Regions from separate parts of the Streptomyces sp. Y20 genome, predicted to be linked through region 1. Evidence: riboswitches for the same ligand, from Rfam matches in the RefSeq annotation. Region 1 holds a riboswitch; each other region holds the start of a gene.

The links. Region 1 has a riboswitch for cobalamin ahead of ACGFT1_RS30825 (CbtB-domain containing protein). Riboswitches for the same ligand answer to the same signal wherever they lie in the genome.
Region 2: it holds a riboswitch for cobalamin, as region 1 does, so the genes downstream of both, ACGFT1_RS09805 (HoxN/HupN/NixA family nickel/cobalt transporter) here and ACGFT1_RS30825 (CbtB-domain containing protein) in region 1, are expected to answer to the same signal.
Region 3: it holds a riboswitch for cobalamin, as region 1 does, so the genes downstream of both, ACGFT1_RS23975 (cobalamin biosynthesis protein) here and ACGFT1_RS30825 (CbtB-domain containing protein) in region 1, are expected to answer to the same signal.

Annotation. Positions count from the first base shown of each region.
Region 1 is NZ_JBIDDP010000016.1:65,609-72,002, forward strand. Features, by position in the region: gene ACGFT1_RS30795 (FG-GAP-like repeat-containing protein) at 1-132, shown strand, start outside; partial or broken gene ACGFT1_RS30800 (IS701 family transposase) at 257-1,141, shown strand; gene ACGFT1_RS30805 (hypothetical protein) at 1,677-1,976, opposite strand; gene ACGFT1_RS30810 (histidine phosphatase family protein) at 2,634-3,224, shown strand; gene ACGFT1_RS30815 (hypothetical protein) at 3,234-3,578, opposite strand; gene ACGFT1_RS30820 (CbtA family protein) at 3,732-4,487, opposite strand; gene ACGFT1_RS30825 (CbtB-domain containing protein) at 4,510-4,731, opposite strand; cobalamin riboswitch at 4,767-4,918, opposite strand; gene ACGFT1_RS30830 (hypothetical protein) at 4,914-5,183, shown strand; gene mobF (MobF family relaxase) at 5,294-6,394, opposite strand, start outside.
Region 2 is NZ_JBIDDP010000003.1:327,932-334,325, reverse strand. Features, by position in the region: gene ACGFT1_RS09825 (hypothetical protein) at 13-246, opposite strand; gene ACGFT1_RS09820 (tetratricopeptide repeat protein) at 360-1,703, shown strand; gene ACGFT1_RS09815 (hypothetical protein) at 1,707-2,507, opposite strand; gene ACGFT1_RS09810 (nucleoside hydrolase) at 2,979-3,944, shown strand; gene ACGFT1_RS09805 (HoxN/HupN/NixA family nickel/cobalt transporter) at 3,952-5,037, opposite strand; cobalamin riboswitch at 5,065-5,250, opposite strand; gene ACGFT1_RS09800 (ArsR/SmtB family transcription factor) at 5,329-5,679, shown strand; gene ACGFT1_RS09795 (glycoside hydrolase family 13 protein) at 5,760-6,394, shown strand, end outside.
Region 3 is NZ_JBIDDP010000009.1:291,108-297,501, forward strand. Features, by position in the region: gene cobN (cobaltochelatase subunit CobN) at 1-66, opposite strand, end outside; gene ACGFT1_RS23970 (cobyric acid synthase) at 63-1,571, opposite strand; gene ACGFT1_RS23975 (cobalamin biosynthesis protein) at 1,568-2,512, opposite strand; cobalamin riboswitch at 2,625-2,767, opposite strand; gene ACGFT1_RS23980 (hypothetical protein) at 2,898-3,125, opposite strand; gene ACGFT1_RS23985 (anion permease) at 3,161-4,417, opposite strand; gene ACGFT1_RS23990 (hypothetical protein) at 4,561-4,962, opposite strand; gene ACGFT1_RS23995 (class II aldolase/adducin family protein) at 5,257-5,943, shown strand; gene ACGFT1_RS24000 (alpha/beta hydrolase) at 6,314-6,394, shown strand, end outside.

The sequences.
Region 1 (6,394 bases):
GGCGACTTCACCGGGAATCACCACACCGACGACCTCGTCATCCGCTGGTCCGACGGTGAGACCACGATGTACATGGACACCCGCGCTAACCACCTCGGCACCGAAGAGACCCTGGTCCACGCAGGCTACTGAGACTGGCCCCAGCGACCGACGTGGGACACGTGATGCCCTCAGCATGACCACCGTGCCGAGGGCATCACGTCCCTTCAGCAACGACAGGGGACATCGCCGCCAAACTGATCGATCTAGTACTGCAATGGTCCATGCGGTGACTGCTGGCCAGCTGGGTCGTTGGTCTGGTGTTACGAGTGGGGACCTTGCTGATGTCAGGCTGTGGGTCGACGAGTTGGGCCAGTTGCAGGAGCGGGTTCGTGCATCGGTTCAGCAGGACGAAGCCGCGGGAGACGGCGCTTGCCTACATGCGGGGACTGATTGCTCCGCTGGAGCGGAAGAACGGCTGGACACTTGCCGAACAGGCAGGTCATGCGGCTCCGGACCGTATTCATCGGCTGCTTAACCAGATCGATTGGGCGCTGATGAGGTCCTGGACGACGTACGCGACTACGTCGTGGAACACCTCGGAGACCCGGGCGCCGTCCTGATCGTCGACGACACCGGGTTTCTGAAGAAGGGCACCCGTTCGGCCGGCGTGCAAAGGCAGTACTCCGGCACCGCCGGCCGCACCGAGAACTGCCAGATCGGCGTGTTCCTCGCCTACGCCACGGGTCGTGGACGCACGCTGATCGACCGCCGTCTGTATCTGCCCGCCTCCTGGGCGGACGACCGGGAACGCTGCCGGCAGGCGGGCATCGACGACAGTGTCGCCTTCGCCACGAAGGTGGCCATGGCCAAGGTGATGGTCCGCAAGGCCATCGCCGACAGGGTCCCGTCCGGCTGGGTCACGGCGGACGCCGCTTACGGCTACAGCGAGGGCTGGCGGTTCGAGCTGGAGCAGGCGGACGTCTTCCACGCCATGGCCACCACCCGGCACGACACCGTCGTCACCCGCTGGGCCCTCGACCACCCCGCCCACGACCTGTTTCCCGGCCTGCCGCGGCAGAAATGGAAACGCCGTTCCTGCGGCGAAGGAGCCAATGGCCAACGGATCTTCGACTGGGCCCGGGTCGAGGTGCGGCCCTGGCGAAGCAGCCGGACCCTGCCTGTGGTGACCGCCTGGAAGAAGAAAGTCAAGGTTGCGGGGCTCTCGCGGTCGCGCAGGTCCGGCACCATCCGCAGCATGCGCGGCCAGTCGCCGTCCACGGGGGCCGGGCCGCCACCCATGAGGTGGTGCAGTGCCACCCGTGAGCGAGTCGCAAGAAACTGGTTGTAAGTCGTCCTCGATGTCTGTAGCCCGGTAGACGGCGGACTCTCCGCCTACGCTCAGTGTCAGGCGACACCATCCGGCCCTGAAATTGAATGACGCTTCAAACTGGTCGGTCGAACCAGAGAACACTGACACCCCCGTCAGGAGAACCTGCGAGTCGACTCTGGATCAACGGTCGCACGCATGTCCACCATTTATGAAGCCAACTGCTCTTACCTTATTCTTAAGAATCCCCTGTCTGATTAGGCCGCACCCGGCAGCCGAAATGTCCCCGGTCGGCGCTGCGCTGCATGACGAGTCAAACATCCGCTCACACACGTGCCTCTTCCCGGGACCATTTGGCAGCGGAACGTCACCGTCGCTGTCGACGACGTTCCAGAACCAGGCCTGTCAACTGGATGGCCCGCCGGACCGTCTCGGTCACACCGATGATCATCAAAATGGCAGCAAAGTAGACAGCACCGATCCCCAGTCCGCTCATCTGCATCAGCACCGCAACGGCCAGCACCAGGACGCCCACGGCTACGACCAGCCGTGCACCCACAAACAACGCACCAGACCGCGCCAACTTGGCATGCAGCCGCGGGTCATCGCGTCCGAGTCCCATCTCGATCGCCTGCAGCTGCCGATCAACGCCTTCGTCCCGAGCCACTTACTCCCCCTGCCGATCAGTCTCCGAGCACAGTGTTGCCGTGGGGTGGTGTGACGTCGTCACCTCCCGACAGCGACGGCCGGCCCGCATGTCCGAGTCGTACTCTGCCAGGTGCACAGGCCAAGGCCTACCGCAGCCGAGCCCCTGGCCAACCTGCTGGCTCCACCGGCAGATTCGCACCCGTGGGGGGAAGGTCTCAGCAGGCGGCGCGCACAGCGCCCGCTCGATGTGTGGCTGGCACTGGCTTGCCCTCCCGACTGGCTCAGGGCGCTGGGGCACTTGCTCGCGTGAGGCCGGACCTGGCGTCTGTGACATCCACTCTCCACACATCCCGGGCACCGAGGAGCAGCCACGCTCCCGCGAACCGGGCCTCAAGACCAACCCGGCCGGACGGCCCCGACGACAGCCTGCAGACCCGCGGCTGGCCCGAGGCCGTGTCTGTCTGGAGAGCTTGTTCGCCGCGGCCGCACGGCCAGAAGTGGGCTGCCCGCATTCTTGATCCCCACGACCGACCGGGGGTGGAGTGCTCGCTCCGCCCCGGCACCAGTCACAGCAAGATCGCCCTTTTCGACGGCACGGTAGCCTCCGCACATGCTCGGGAAGTGCCCCACCCGGTGGAGACCTGCACTCCATGACTCAGACGGCAGGAGCAACCGCGTGACCAGCCGCGTAACCCTTATCTCGCCCGCGACGAACCCGTCGCTGCGTCAGAACCGCTTCGACGACGGCCGAACCCCGCTCGACGACAACGGCGCTGCACGGGCCCGGGCGGCGGCCAGGATGCCGCGTTCGCCCGCCCGCGTCGTCACCTCTCCCAGCATGCGCTGCCGAGAAACGGCCGCAGCACTAGGACTGGGCGATGCCGAGCCTGTGGCAGAACTCGCCGGCCTGCACGTGGGCCGGTGGCAGGGCCGCACACTCGACGATGTCTCCGCGGCCGAGCCGGAGGCGGTAGTGCAGTGGCTCGCCGACCCGGCCTCAGCGCCCCACGGCGGGGAGTCGGTGCAGGAGTTGTGCCTGCGCGTCGGGCGGTGGCTGGACAGCACGTCCAAGGCGGATGGCCGCACGGTCGCCGTGGTGGAGCCGGATGTCGTACGCGCCGTGGTGGTGCAGGTCCTGGGAACCCCTGTGCCGGCTTTCTGGCGTGCCGATGTGCCGCCGCTCACGGCGACCGCGATCAGCGGAAGGACCGGACGCTGGAACCTGCGAGTGGGCCACCCGCTCGGTCCGCGGGACGCCCACGGCTGAGGGGCCCAGTCATTCGGCCGACTCCCGGTGACGGCGCAGCAGGGCGGCGATCGAGCAGTGCAGACACTCTGTCTCTTCCTGCTCGGCTGCATCGCCGGTGCGGCATGAGGCGGTGCAGCCCGACGGTGACACCTCGGCCACCGCGCAGCCGTCCTCGGGTACCGCGATGAGCGTCTCCAGGGACCGCAGCAGTTGCTCCGTTCGCTTGGCCTGCTGAGCGAGCACCCTGGCCCGGGCACTCTGGCCGCCGATCTGCCGACGGCTGGCGATCAGCTGCTCGTATTCCTCCAAGGTCAAGGCGACGGCCTCCCGGCCGCCGAGGGTGATATGGCGGGGCTGGGGGCGTCTGGCCACGTGAGTCCTCCGCTGCTCGCCTCGGCTGTCCCCGTCTGCGCGGCCTGGTCGGTCGGATCGTTGCGTCATGTCCGTGCACCGGACCGGGTGTCGGAAGAACGCGAAAGGGCCCCCGGATGGTTCCGCGGGCCCTCGCACGTGTGGCGGCTCATGTCAGTTGGGGGCGGCCACCGGGTGTCGCGCGGCGGAGGCCGTCGCGGGCTGGGGGTTCAGCAGCCGTTCTGCCAACTCGCCGAAGAGCAGGCCGAATCCTGTCCACAGCGTGATTTGGATGGCCAGCGCGGAGAGACGGAAGCGCCACAGCAGGGTGGCCGGGAACTCCTTCGGCACCTCGTTGACGACGGGCAGGAACGCGTACGCCAGCCCGATCACGAGCGCGAAGCCGGCCACCGCGATCACGGTCGACCACCAGGTGCCCAGGCCGGGCGTTAGGCGCTTGCCCAAGATGGTGGCGGCGATCGCGAGGAGGACGCTGAGCAGCATCATCAGGAAGTACAGCGTGGTCCGCTTGCCGATGGTGTCCGGGTTGCCGACGGAGGGCGGGTTGGCCGGGTACTTCAGGAACGGCACGACGTAGACGGCGAGCAGCGCGCAGCCGGACAGCAGCAGTGCGGTCGCGCGGGGGCCGAAGCGGCCGACGCGGCCGAGCGCGAAGGCGTAGGCGAGGGCGGCGATACCGCCGAAGGCGACCCCGTAGACGAGGACACCGGTGGCCAGGCCGGCGGTGGACTGCAGGGAGCGGGAGACGACCTCCATCTCGTGCTCGTGGGAGTGCGCCTCCTCGAAGCCGATCGCCTTGTCGACGTACGGCTCGCCGAGAAGGTAGGCAACGACCAGAGCGAGCACGCCGGCCACAAGGCCGGCGAGCATGCCGCGAACGAGAAGGTTTCTTACCGTTGCGGAGTTCATGAGGGTGTCGGTGTCCCTTGCGTCAGTGGCAGGGGAAGCCGAGCAGGTGGCGGGCGTCGTGCACCCACTCGTGGACGCCCGTGCCACTGAACACGGAAGTGGCGCCCTGCTCGGCGCCGACGAAGTACAGCAGGACCAGCATCAGGATGCCGAAGAAGACCGCCCACGGGGCGATCGCGCCGATCGGCAGCTTGGCGGGGAGAGCGGGAGTGGTGGCAGTCGGCTGGGCGACATGCTGCGCCATGGCAGGGCCTCCTCTGGGAGTTCGCGTCCCATCTCGGTGGTGCGCATGACGACGGCAACGGGTCTGACTCGCCGCCACCCCATGCGGGGCGGAGACACACAGTGGCGCGACCGTTCCGGATTCCCACCGGCTTCCGTCTTGCCGTCGTCGATATCCCACCGACCGTACCGTGTGTCGCGAACATGGCCAATACCGCGCACCGTGCCGCTGTGCAGGCCGCGTTCTACAGCCCCGCGCACCGTCACGCCCGGCAGATCGCGGCCTCGCTCCCCGAACTCGACATCTCCACCTCGCTCCCCAAGATCGATGTGCCCGTCGTCGTGTACCGCCCAAGCGTTCGTGAGCAAGTGGTGGACGAAGGCGATGAGCAGGCACAGGTCTTGAATGCCCCAAAGGCTCCCGAAGCCGAGCAGGACAAAGCACAAGCAGACGGTGACAACGCAAGCGAGTGATCGAGCGGTTCGCCGCACCGGGCCCGGCTGAGCGGGCTCCCGTCCCAGCTCGGGGGAAACACGGGAGGGGAGCCCTACGTCCATCTTCCTCGCCGTGCGGCCGTACGCGCTCATCGGCCAGCTTGTGTCCCGCGGTGCGGGTCCGCATGCCGGTGCGCGCGCTGGTCGTCCTCGTGCACCGGGTGCGGTGCGCCGGTGTGCTTCCCGTCGGCGTAGCGGTCCATGGTGGCGCGGGCTCGGTCGGCCGCCGTGGCGAAAGCGTCCTGGAGATGCCGCAGCCGCTCGGCTGTGAGGTCGAGGGCCTCCACGTCGGTGCGGGACTCCTTCAGCGCCCGCAGCGCCGTCATGTCGACCACCTCCCGAGGTTCGACCTCCGGCTCCTGGTCGTCGTGCTCGGGGTCGGCGGCCGGGGCCGCGAGTAGTTGCTCGGGCATCGCCGCCTGCTGGTGTGCGACGACGTCGTACGCCCGACCCCGCACGGCGGCGGTAGTGGTGGTGCGTAGCTTCTCCCGCACCACCGCAACGGCGAGGACAGCCCGCTCGTACAGAAGCGGGAGGCGGGGTATCTCCCACTCCCCCGCATCTTGGCCTGGAGGCCGGGGCGCAGCCGGCTCGCCGGGATCTGCCGGGGGCTGCCGGTCCGGGCCAGGCGCGGGTGCCAGGGGGCGCCGGGCGGGGAGGTCGGACAGCGCCCACCGGGCGGTGTAAAGGCGGTAACCGGATTCCAGGCCGCGTACGGTCTTCGGTTCGCTGATGTCCAGGCAGTGGGTGGAGATGGCGGCGGCCACCTTTCTGTCGTCCAGGCCGGGGTCGCGGCGGCGGCCGCGCAGGACGAGAGCGAGGTGGCGGCGGGCTTCGGCGAGCAGGTGCCGACGGTGAAAGCGGCCGCCTTCGTTCATCACGAACACGGTCGCGGCGACGTCGACGGCCGCCAGGGCGACGTCGGCCACGACGGCGACGCGGGCCCGGATCGCGGCAGCCGCGGCGCGGGCGTACTCGAGGAGGGAGTTGATGATGTCGACGGCCACTCCGGAGGTGCGGATCGCACTCTCCTTCCACTCCTTGCCCAGCTGCGCGAGCGGCCGGGGCTTCTGCCTGGGCGGGCGGGTCTTGCGGGCGGCCATCTGGTTCAGCTTGGCGCGGGCCCGCTCGGAGACCACGGGCAGGAACTTCAGCTCGCCGTCGTCGTCGACGGCGGTGACGTACTCGTG
Region 2 (6,394 bases), on a different contig from region 1:
GGGAGCGGGGGGTCAAGGACGCGTCGGCTGGAGCACGGCCGGTGCCGGGGGCGCCGTCCGCGCCGCCGGGGCCGGTGCGGAGGCCGGTGCGGGGGTCACCGCGCGGGCCGGGCCGGCGTTGGCCGCGAGGAGGAGGGTCGTGGCGGCGACGACGGCCGCGATCACCCCGCGGGCGGGCGAGGACGCCCCGGTCGGGCGCAGCGGGGCGTGGGGGCGTGCGTAGGGTGCGGATGTACGTCCGGGCACGGCTACCTCGCAACACGAAAGCGGCGTATCAAGCATGCTTGACCCGCCATTTAACCTAGGGGCTGCCGGAGCCGAACGGCAAGAGGCAACGGGGGAGTCGGGGGATGAGGCGCGTGCGGGAGAGGGACGACCCCGAGGTCATCGGACGGCGCGTGCAGCGGCTGCGCGCCCAACGGGGTCTCACCCAGCGGCAGCTGGCCGAACCGGCGTACACCCCCGCCTACATCTCCACGCTGGAGGCCGGGCGGGCGCGGGCCTCCGAGGAGGCGCTGAGGCACATCGCGGGGCGCCTCGGCGTGGCCTTCGAGGAGCTGACCACCGGCCGGCCCGCCCACCTCGCCACCGGCCTCCGGCTGCGGCTCACCGAGGCCCAGCGCGTCCTCGCCGACGGCCGGGCCGATGAGGCGAGCGCGCAGTACGGGGTGCTGCGGGCGGAGGCGGAGGCCCACGGACTCGGCTGCGAACAGGCCGCCGCCCTGCTCGGGCTGGGCGAGTGCGCCCTGGAAACCGGCGAGCTGACCAGGGCACGGGAATGCTTCGAACAGGCCGAGAAGCTCCTGGCCGGCGCGTCCCTGCCGATGCGCGTACCCGCCGTCCGCGGCCGGGCGGTCGCCCACTACCTCGCCGGCGAACTGCGCTACGCCGTCTACCTCCTGGAGACCGCCCTCGACGAGCTGAACCGGGGCGGACTGCACGACCCCGACGCCCTCCTGCTGCTCTACGCCGCCGTCATCGGCCCGTACATGGACATGGGCGCCCACGCCCGTGCCGCCCAGGCCGCCGAGTTCGCCCTGGCGCTGGCCCCGCGGGCGGGCGACCCCGCGCTCATCGCCCGGATGCACCGCTCGGTCGCCCGCACCCTGCTCGCCGAGGGCCGGGCCGCCGAGGCCGACGCCTCCCTGGTCAAGGCCGCCGAGCTGTACCGGCAGCTGAGCCTGCGCACCGAACTGGCCAACTGCCACTGGATGCGCGGCTACGTCTGCGCGCAGAACGGCGAACTCGAGCGGGCCGAGGCCGAGCTGCGCCAGGCCCACACCATGCTCGCGGAGAGCCGGGCCGCCCTGTACCGCAGCCAGGCCGCGGTCGAACTCGCCGACGTGCTGCGCCGCCGGGGCAAGTCGGCGGAGGCCGCCGGGCTGCTCCGGGGCGTCACCGGGGACTTCTCCTCCGAGCGCGGCGCCGTCCACGCCGCCGCCGCGCACCGGCTGCTGGGCATCATCGCCGAGGACGCGGGGGACACCGAGGCCGCCGAGGAGCACTACGTCCGCGCCCTCAGCCTCCTGGAACGCGCGGGCGCCGCCGGTGACCTGGCCGACCTGTGCCGCCTCCTGGGCGACCTGCTGCGCCGTACCGGCCGCTTCGAGGCGGCCCTGGACACCTATCGCACCGGCCTGGGCCACCGCACCGCCCCGGGCACCACCACCCTGGGCCCCGCACCGGCCCACCCGCCCCTGTGAACCTCACACCTGGGCGCGGCCCTGCCTGCGGATGTCGGCCAGGCGCAGGGCACCGACCTGGACGGCGGCCTGCGTCGCCTCGTTCGGTACGTCGCCCAGGCCACCGTTGGTGAGCGCGAAGGAGTCCTCGCCCACCCGGACCGCGGCCAGGTCCAGCGTGAGCAGGCTCTCCTCGCCGTCCGGTGCCGTACTCGCGACCCTGATCATCAGGCCCTGGCGCGCGTCCCCGACCTCGGGCAGCGGCGCGTCGGTCACCTGGACGTCCTCCACGGTCCCCAGTTCGGTGGTGGCCGTGAACCGCGCGCACATTGCCGGCATCGTCCGCAGCCAGGCCAGTACGCCGTCCACGTCCGCCGGGCGGCGGGTGCCGATCTGGTAGCGGAGCTGGGCGTCGGTGTCGGCGTCGTCCAGGCCGGTGGCGGCGCGGGCCGGGGCGCCGAGGAGTTCGTCGCTGTAGAGGGCGTCCAGCAGCCGCTGGCACTCCCCGGCCGAGGTGGTCGCCTTCAGCAGCCCGTCCCGCCAGGTGGCGGCGCCGCGCGTGGGCATCCAGGGGGCGCCGAGGTCGCTCTGCGTGAGAAGCGCCGCCTGCGCCTGCTCGTCGCTGAGCGTGGACCCGTCCGGCCGCGGGGACGCCCTGGGCGCCGCGGTCGGCCGGTCGATGGTGGGCAAGGGGTGCGGCGCGGAGGCGGGCCGGTGCAGGGCGAGGGCGGCGCAACCGCCGGCGATGAGGAGACCGGTGCCGAGGAGGGACAGCAGGACGGCACGGGGGAGCCGGGCGATGCGGGTGGCTATCGCGGGGATCATCGGTGCCTCCTGGGCTGCGTACGGACCGGCGGAACGCCTGCTCCCACGGCACCACCGCCCCGCCCCACCCACCAGCGCTCCGGGCCGTACGGGTGAGCAGCACGCGGCAGGCCGCGCGGGGCGCGCCGGGACGCCGTGCGGGCGGCGGCCGGCGCACCGCGCACGGCCGGCCGTGCGCGGTGCGCCGGGCCGTCGTAGCGGCGCCACCCCGGTCACGGGGACCGCGCACCCGGGCCGCCCGGGGACGTCGTACGGGTGGCGGGCATGACCCCCGGCCGGGGCCGGGCGATCCGCCGGGGGTGCGAACGGCGGTACCGCCCGGGCCGGGCCGGCCGGCGTGGGCGTCCCGGCCACGGGCGCCGCCGTCGCCCCCTGCTCACCGGGTCCGAGGACGACGGGGCCGGTCGAGCCGTGCGTCGGTCCGGGCCCCGGAGGGCTGATCTAAGGTCGGCACGACGGAAGGAGTGCGCTGTGACCGGTGAGCCGATTCCCGTGATCATCGACTGTGACACCGGCGTCGACGACGCCCTGGCCCTGCTGTTCGCCGTACGGCACCCGGGTCTCGACCTGCGGGCGGTGACCTGTGTGGCCGGGAACACCGACGTCGACGGGGTGGTCCGCAACACCCTGACCGTGCTGGAGCGGGCGGGCGCGCCCGACATCCCGGTGGCGCGGGGCGCCGCACGTCCGCTGATCGAGCCGGCCCGCTCGGCCCGGCACGTGCACGGCACGGACGGCATGGGCGACCTGGGTCTGCCCGCGCCCACCCGGGCTCCGGCGGCCGTCGACGCCGTCACCCTGCTGTACCGGGAGATCCTCGCCTCCCCGCGCCCGGTGACGCTGGTCCCGACCGCCCCGCTGACGAACATCGCCCTGCTGCTGCGCACCCATCCCCAGGTGACGCGGAACATCGAGCGGATCGTGTTCATGGGCGGGGCCGTGGCCGTCGGCAACGCCACCCCGGTCGCCGAGTTCAACGTCTGGCACGATCCGGAGGCGGCGGCGATCCTGCTGACGGCCGGGGTGCCGATCACCATGTACGGCCTGGACGTCTTCCAGCAGGTGGTCGTGCCCGGCCCGGAGGTGCACCGGCTGCGCGCGAGCGACGAGCCCGGCACCCGCCTGGCCGGCGACCTCCTCGCCCACCGGCCGACCTCGCAGGGCGGGCCGCCCGAGGCGGAGGAGGCGGGCGGCCTCGGTGACGCGGGCGCGGTGTGCGCGGTCGCCGACCCGCAGGGCATCACGACCCGGCTGCTGCCGGTGGAGGTCACCCTGGCCCCCGGCCCGTCCCGGGGCCAGACGGTCGTGGACCGCCGGCCCCGCCCCGGCGAGTCCGAGATCCACGAAGGCCGCCGTGAACAGGCCCTCGTGGACGTGGCGCTGGAGGTGGACGTGGACCGGTACGTGCGGCTGTACCTGGAGACCGTCGGCCGCTAGGGCATCCCTAGTCGGCGGTGGCCGGTACCCGTTCCGACCAGCGTTCCTCCACCCTGGCGAGGCGCCAGTACGTCAGTGCCGCCGCCCAGACGACGACGAACAGGCCGACGATGACGTAGCCGACGTTGTCCAGGTCGAGGCCGGCGACCCAGCCGGTGAGGTCGTCGTGCAGGCCGAACTTCTCGTGCAGGACGCCGACCAGTTCGATCGTGCCGATGAAGAAGGCGACGGCGATGGACAGTCCGGTGATGGCGAGGTTGTAGAACACCTTGCGGACGGGGTTGGAGAACGCCCACTGGTAGGCGAAGTTCATGAAGGTGCCGTCGAGGGTGTCGAACAGGCTCATTCCGGCGGCGAAGAGCAGCGGCAGGCACAGGACCGCGTACCAGGGCAGGCCGGCCGCCGCGCCGGAGCCGGCCATCACCATCAGCGTGACCTCGGTGGCCGTGTCGAATCCGAGGCCGAAGAGGAAGCCGAGCGGGTACATCTGGCCCGGCCTGGTCACGGACTTGGTGAGGCGGCCGAGGAGCCGGTTCATGAAGCCGCGCGAGTCCAGGTGGTGTTCCAGTTCCTTCTCGTCGTACGCCCCGGCGCGCATGGCGCGGAACACCCGGAGGATGCCCACCAGCGCGACCAGGTTCAGGGCCGCGATGAGGTACAGGAAGGTGCCCGAGATCGTGGTCCCGAGGACGCCGAGCACCTGGTGGGTGCTGGATCCCTCGTTCATGACCTTCCCGGCGAGGGAGGTGCCGCCCGCGATGAGCAGCGCCAGCAGGACGACGACGCTGGAGTGGCCGAGCGCGAACCAGAAGCCCACCGACACGGGCCGCTTGCCGTCGGCCATCAGTTTGCGGGTGGTGTTGTCGATGGCGGCGATGTGGTCGGCGTCGAAGGCGTGCCGCATGCCGAGGGTGTAGGCGGTGACGCCGAGTCCGACGCCGAAGACGTCGGTGCCCACCCGGTAGTGCTCGGGGGCGACGAGGAGGAAGAGGATCCCGAAGGCGACGACGTGCAGGGCGACTATCACCGCCATCAGCCCCGCCGTCTTGACGGTGTCCTCACGTCGCCAGCGGAAAGACGCGGCATCGGCCATCAGGTTCACGCTCCAGCACCTCGTGGATCACTTCGTGAGTGCCGTGGCCGGTCTCCTGGCTTACAGGTCCGCGTCCGCCGTTCCTGCCTTCCCGGTCGTGTACGACCAGTGGCCCGGCGGCTGCCGGACGGAACGGGAACTCCCTGATCACAGTGGCGAGGGCCGCGTCGACCTTGCATCGACTTCCCGAGCACCACGGCCCGCCCACCGTAGAGGGGCGGACGGTTGTCTGCATAGCTGCGCACCTGGGCAGGTATTCAAGATCACATCGGTGCCTGCGAGGATGGCGTCATGCATCTCGTGCCTGCCGACCGAGCCGACCGTCGCACCATCGACGGTCACCGGGTGTGCGAGGCGATCGCCGCCATCGGCGACGCGGATCACCTGCGCACCTGGGCCGGCCGTTTCTCCCTCCTGGCCGACGCCAACCGGCTCGCGCTGCTGCTCGCCCTGCACCGCACCGGCCCGCTCGCCGTCTCCGACCTCGCGATCGCCACCGGCATGAACGACCCCGCCGTCTCCCAGGCGCTGCGGCTGCTGCGGGCGGCCGGGGTCGTGGCGGGGGAGAAGGAGGGACGGGTGGTGCGCTACCGGGTGGTGGACGCGCAGGTGGGCGGCCTGCTGGAGCACTGCGCCCCCTGACCGGCCGCGAGAAAGGTTCCCTTTCCGGGCAAGGTGGACAGATACAGAGTCCGTACCGTCGTCCGTCCATGGGAGCCCGCATGGCAGACCTCTCGTCCAGGAACCCCGACTGGTGGCGGCAGGCCGTCATCTACCAGGTCTATCCGCGCAGCTTCGCGGACGCCGACGGCGACGGCCTGGGCGACCTGAAGGGCATCACCGAGCGCCTGAACCACCTGGCGACGCTCGGGGTGGACGCCGTGTGGCTGAGCCCCTTCTACCCCTCCGAACTCGCGGACGGCGGTTACGACGTCGCCGACCACCGGGACGTCGACCCGCGCCTGGGCACCCTGGACGACTTCGGCGCCCTGGTCACCGAGGCGCACCGGCTCGGCCTGAAGCTCGTCGTCGACATCGTCCCCAACCACACCTCCGACCGGCACCCCTGGTTCCAGGAGGCGCTGCGCGCGGCCCCCGGCTCCGCCGCCCGCGACCGTTACGTCTTCCGTGCGGGCCGCGGTGCGCACGGCGAACTCCCGCCGAGCGACTGGCAGTCGCTGTTCGGCGGCAGCGCCTGGAAGCGGGTGCCCGACGGCGAGTGGTACCTGCATCTCTTCGCCCCCGAACAGCCCGACCTCAACTGGGACAACGAGGAGGTCCGCGCCGACTTCCGCACCACCCTGCGGTTCTGGTCCGACCGGGGGGTCGACGGGTTCCGGGTCGACGTCGCCCACGG
Region 3 (6,394 bases), on a different contig from region 1:
GGCGCCACAGGCCCGGGCCGCCAGCAGATCCGTGTCGGCGGTCGACAACAACAACACTGTGCTCATGCGGGCGCTCCCGGTGGAATGAAAGGCAGTCCTTGCGGCGCGCCCGACTCGATGAGCCGCCGGAGCGCGTCGGTGTCCGCGTGCTGTTCGATCAGGTCGCCGAGCCGGTCGAGCTGCTCCTCGCGCAGCGCGGCGAAGGAGGTGTCCGGCGCGGGCACGAAGCGGCGGCCCGCGGCGGCGGCCACCTCGCGCAGGAAGGCCCGCCGGAAGCCGTCCGACTCCAGCGAGCCGTGCCAGTGGGTGCCCCAGGTCCGGCCGGCGCGGCAGCCGTCCAGGAAGGCGTCCCCGCCGGTGACCTCGGCGACCCCGTGATGGATCTCGTACCCCTCGACCCGCTCGCCGAGGGCCTCGCCGACGGGCCGGGTGAGGGTCTTCTCGCGGGCGAAGCGGACCCGGACGGGGAGCAGGCCGAGTCCGGGGACGTGTCCGGCGCGGGACTCGACCTCGTCCTCGATGTGCTCGCCGAGTATCTGGAAGCCGCCGCAGATGCCGAGCACGGGGCGCCCCTCGGCGGCCCGCCGCGCGAGCGCGTCCGCCAGTCCGCGCTCCCGCAGCCACTGGAGCGCCCGCACGGTGCCGCGCGTACCCGGGACCACCACGAGGTCGGCGTCGGCCAGCTCCTCCGGGCGGTCCACGAAGCGCACGACGACGCCCGGTTCGGCGGCGAGGGCGTCCACGTCGGTGAAGTTGGACATCAGCGGGATTGCGCAGACGGCGACCCGCAGCACGTCCGCGCCGACCGGGGGCGTCACCGAGGACTCGCGCACGGTGCCCCGCAGGGACACTCTCAGCCCGTCCTCCTCGTCGATGCCGAGGCCGTGCCGGAAGGGCAGGACGCCGTACGTCCGCCGCCCGGTGAGCCCGTGCAGCATGTCCAGGCCCGGCTCCAGCAGCGACACGTCGCCGCGGAACTTGTTCACGAGGAACCCGGCGACCAGTTCCTGGTCCTCGGGGGAGAGCAGGGCGACGGTGCCGAAGAAGGACGCGAAGACGCCCCCGCGGTCGATGTCGCCCACCACCAGCACCGGCAGCCGCGCGTTGCGGGCGATGCCCATGTTGACGATGTCCGTCCGCCGCAGGTTGATCTCGGCCGGACTGCCCGCCCCCTCACAGATCACCGCGTCATACGTGCCCCGCAACTCCGCCAGGCAGTCCAGCACCGTGCCGAGGAGCCGCTGCTGGCGCCCCCCGTGGTAGCCGCGTGCGCTCAGCTCCCCGACGGGCTTGCCGAGCAGCACCACCTGGCTGCTCTGCTCGCCGCCCGGCTTGAGCAGCACCGGGTTCATGAGCGCGGTGGGCTCGACCCGGCAGGCCTGCGCCTGCATGGCCTGCGCCCGCCCGATCTCCGCGCCCTCCAGGGTGACGAACGAGTTCAGGGACATGTTCTGCGCCTTGAAAGGCGCCACCTTCACGCCCTGGCGGACCAGCCAGCGGCAGATCCCGGCCGTCACGACGCTCTTGCCGGCGTCGGAGGTGGTGCCGGCGACGAGGAGACCCCCGTTCACTTCCCACGTCCCTTCATCAGGCCGCGCGCGGCCAACGTGGTGCCGAGCGCGAGCAGGCCGACGCGGCGCGAGAGCCGTACGGCCCGGTCGATGTCGGCGACCCGGACGGGCCGTCCGGTGCCGCCGTTGAGCACGGGCCGGTGTTCGACCCGGCCGCCGTAGGAGAGCGTCCCGCCCAGCCGTACGCCGAGGGCGCCCGCGAACGCGGCCTCCACCGGCCCGGCGTTGGGGCTCGGGTGCCGGGAGGCGTCGGCCCGCCAGGCCCGCGCGGCGCCGCGCGGATCGGGTCCGGCGAGGGTGGCGAGTACGGCGGTGAGCCGGGCCCCGGGCCAGCCGGCGACGTCGTCGAGGCGGGCGGAGGCCCAGCCGTACCGGCGGTGGCGGGGCGACCTGTGGCCCACCATCGCGTCCAGGGTGTTGACCGCCCGGAATCCGAGCAGCCCCGGAACTCCGGCCACCGCGCCCCAGACGAGGGCGCCGACCACGGCGTCGGAGGTGTTCTCGGCGACCGACTCGACCACGGCCCGGGCGATGCCGTCGGCGTCCAGCGCCTGCGGGTCCCGGCCGCACAGGTGGGGCAGCCGGGCCCGGGCGGCCTCGACGTCCCCGGTCTCCAGCGCGCGCCCGACGGTGCGGGCCTCGCGGGCGAGCGAGGTGCCGCCGACGACGGCCCAGGTGGCGGCGGCGGTCAGCGCGGCGGAGACGGCGGGACGGGGACGCGCGGCGCGTGCGGCCAGCGTGCCCAGCGCGACCGCGCCGCCGGCGCACACGGCGGTGTGCAGGGCACCCCACCCGCGGTGGTCGTGCCACAGGACGCGTTCCACGGCTCCGGCCGCCCGGCCGAACGCGGCGACCGGATGCCCGCGGCGCGGATCGCCGAGGAGCAGGTCACCCAGGAGGCCGGCGGCGGCGCCGTACGCGTAAGTGCGATCGGCACCCATCGGCTCAGCCGGCCGCGGGGGCGGGAGCGGTCCGGGTACGGGTCCTCGAACGGGTCCTCGATGGGCAGCCGAGCATGTCGCTGTAGGTCCTCACTCAGGGTGTCCGCGCCCTGGTTCGACGTGAATCGGCGGCGAGAGTTCCTGGCTCCCGGGGATGACTCCCCGGTGACAGTGGCGGGACCGCGCCGGATTCGCACCGGCTTCCTCTTCTGCCGCCGTACATGGCCTGGGCAGTCCACCACGCGCCCGGAAGGGCCGTCAACTTGCCGTTGACCTGCGTGGGGAGAGTGTGCCCATCCCCACACCGCGGGACCCGTGGGACGGGCGGGGACAAGGCAGAGGCTCCCCCGCACGACCGGTGCGGGGGAGCCTCGGAGGGTCGGGGTCAGGACTTGGCCACGACCAGGTGGATGCCGTACGCCACCGCCGCCGCGCAGGCCGCGAAGCAGAGGTAGGCGCCGGTGACGGCCAGGCCGGCGGTGCCGCCCTGCGCCACGGCCTTCTCGCGCCGGTTCAGGCCCGCGATGCCGAGGGTGAACAGGGACACCAGGCCCACGGTGGCCACGAGGCTCACTCCGAAGACGGAGCCGAGAGCCGCCCAGTCGATCTTCATGGGGATGCTTCCTTCGGTAACCGGGGTGACCGGGCTCAGACGGTGGCGGCCGGGGCGGCCGGGGCAGCGGGCTCGGCGGCCGGGACGGCGGCCTGCTGCGGGAAGGCGATGTCCAGGTCGATGGCGACCGGACCGGCCGGGGGCGGGGTCACGGCGGCGATGGCGGTGGTGACCACACCGGCCGGCTCGCCGGCCTCCTGGGCCACGTGGGTGTGGTCCACGACCTCGCGGCGGGAGAACTTCCAGATCGCGGCGCTGGAGGCGACGAGGAAGAGGGCGACGGCGGCGGTGCCCCAGTCACCCAGGCCGGTGACGGACTCGGCACCCGCGCCGACCAGCGCGGCGGCCGGGAGGGTGAGCGCCCAGGCGATGAACATGCGGGTCGCGGTGGACCAGCGGACCACACCGCCCTTGCGGCCGAGGCCGGCGCCCATCACCGAGCCGGAGACGACGTGGGTGGTGGAGAGGGAGAAACCGAGGTGGGCGGAGGCCAGGATGGCGGTCGCGGCGCTGGTCTGGGCGGCGAAGCCCTGGCGCGGCTCCAGGTCGGTCAGGCCCTTGCCCATGGTGCGGATGATGCGCCAGCCGCCGATGTAGGTGCCGAGCGCGATGGCCAGGCCGGCGGAGAGGATCACCCAGGTGGGAGGGTTGGAGCCGGGGGCGATGGAGCCGCCCGCGACGAGGGCGAGCGTGATGATGCCCATCGTCTTCTGGGCGTCGTTGGTGCCGTGGGCCAGGGAGACCAGGCCGGCGGAGGCGATCTGGCCGGCGCGGTAGCCCTTGCGGGTGGCCTCGCCGTCGGCGGTGCCGCCGATGCCGTAGGAGAACCGGGTGGCCAGCAGCGAGGCGAGGCCCGCCACGACCGGCGCGGCGACCGCGGGGAGCAGCACCTTGGTGACCAGGACGTCACCGTGGACGGCGCCGAAGCCGGCGGAGGCGACGGTGGCACCGATCAGGCCGCCCATCAGGGCGTGCGAGGAGCTGGAGGGCAGGCCCACCAGCCAGGTCAGCAGGTTCCAGAGGATCGCGCCGACCAGGGCGGCGAAGATGACCTCGGGACGGATGCCGCTCTCGTCGACGAGCCCCTTGGAGATCGTGTTCGCGACCTCCACGGAGAGGAAGGCGCCCACAAGATTGAGGGCGGCGGACAGGGCCACCGCGATCTTGGGCTTCAGGGCGCCCGTGGAGATGGTGGTGGCCATCGCGTTCGCGGTGTCGTGGAAACCGTTCGTGAAATCGAACGCGAGAGCGGTTACCACCACTATCGCGAGGATCAGCGAGAAGCTTTCCATTTACCCAGGCAATCGTTCGAGGTCATTGGCAGGCTGAACGTAGGCAATCTGGGTGAACGGAAGATGAACTGGGACCGGCTTGAGAGTGACTGTCGGGCGGGCTCGGCGTGCTGCTCCGCCCGGTCGCCCCTTACGCCCCTTGGCTACCGGCCGCGCGCGAACGTCCGCGGCCGGCTCATGGAGCCGTCGAAGAGATCCTGGTCACCCGGCAGTCTGCCCCCGGTGCCGTACTGCCGGAACGTCCAGTGCCGCCAGCCGCCCGGCAGCGTGCCCGGCCGCGCGGTGCCGTGCCGGGCGGTCCACATCGGGTTCGAGCCGGCGAAGGCCTGTGGCTGTTGCCGGTGCACGGCTTCCACCACGTACACGAACCGCGCGCCCCTGGCCCGGGCGGCCGGCCGGTCGACCCGCTTCCGGTGGGACGACACGTCGTGCCCCCGGGGGAACGACGTGGCCGACTCCACCGGTCCGGCCGACGCGGTGGCGGTCCCCGCGAGGGCGAGGGTCGCCGTGGCCGCCGCCGCGAGGGCGCCGGCGTGGCGGGACAAGGGCGTGTGTAGGGGCCATGCGTCTCTCCGGTGCGTCTCTCCGGTGTGACGGACGGCCGGGCCCCGCGGGCGGTGGCGATCGTACGGATCGTCCAGTGGGCAGGTGTGGGCAGGTGTGGGCAGGACGGACCTTTGAAGGATCGGTGATCACCGAATCCGTGTCCGTTTCAGGCGTTTCGTGACCGAGTTCGCCCGTTCGGTGGTACGGCTCCTGGTACGGCTTCCGGCACGGCCCGCATCGGGAAGTGGCCGGTCCGCCCCCGGGGGCACCGGGCCGGCTGGCAGGATCGCCGCATGGCTGAACCGCGGCGCAACCCGGCAGAAGTGGAAGACATCCGGCAGGAAGAGGCCCGTCTATGGGCGGAACTGGTCGCGACGGCACGCAGGACCGTGGCTGACGGACTCGTGGTCGGCACCTCCGGCAACGTCTCCGCGCGCCTCGGCGACCTCGTGCTCGTCACCCCTACGGGCGTCCCCTACGACCGGCTCACCCCCGGCGACATCACCGGCGTCGACCTCACCGGCCGCCGGGTGCTCGGCTCCCTGGCACCGACCAGCGAACTGCCCATGCACCTCGCCGTCTACCGCACCACCGGCGCCCGGGCCGTCGTCCACACCCACGCCGTGCACGCCACCGCCGTCTCCACGCTCGTGAACGAGCTGCCGCTGATCCATTACATGGCCGGCGCCCTCGGCGGCCCCGTCCGGGTCGCCCCCTACGCCACCTACGGCACCGACGAGCTGGCCGAGCACATGCTCCGCGCCCTCGACGGCCGCTCCGGCTGCCTGCTCCGCAACCACGGCACGGTCACGTACGGCGCCACCCTGGACCAGGCCTACGACCGCACCGCCCAGCTGGAGTGGATGTGTCGCCTGTGGCTCACGGCGTCCTCCGTGCCGGGCCTGACACCGTCCCTGCTCTCGCAGGCACAACTGGCCGAAGCCGGGGAACGCTTGAAGGGGTACGGCCAACGGAGGTGACCCCTTGCCACCCAGCCCACCGAACAGGGCCCCGCACACCCCGGCCCGCGGCACGCCCCGGCCCCGCCTTCTCCGGCTCCGCCGCGCTTCCGGGAGCCGGCTGATTCGGCTCCGCCGCGCTTCCGGGGTCCGGGCGCCCCGGTTCCGTCTCGCTTCCCGGGTCCGGGCGCCCTGGTTACGGCGCGCGCTCGGGAAGCAAACGCTCCGGTTCCGCCGGGCTCCAGGGGATCGACTCCCCTTCATCCGGCGCGACGGCGTTCGGCCAGGGCGTACGGGCCCGGCCGTGGCGGTCCGGGTCGCACCACCCCGGAGCTCACCCCCGCCCACCGCTCCGCTGGCCGGTGGCGCACCCCGCCCCGACACTGGACCCGTGCGCACCGTCAGAGCCACCGCCACCGCGGTCACCGCCGCCGTCGCCGCCGGCCTGGCCTCCGTGGCCGTCGGACGACTC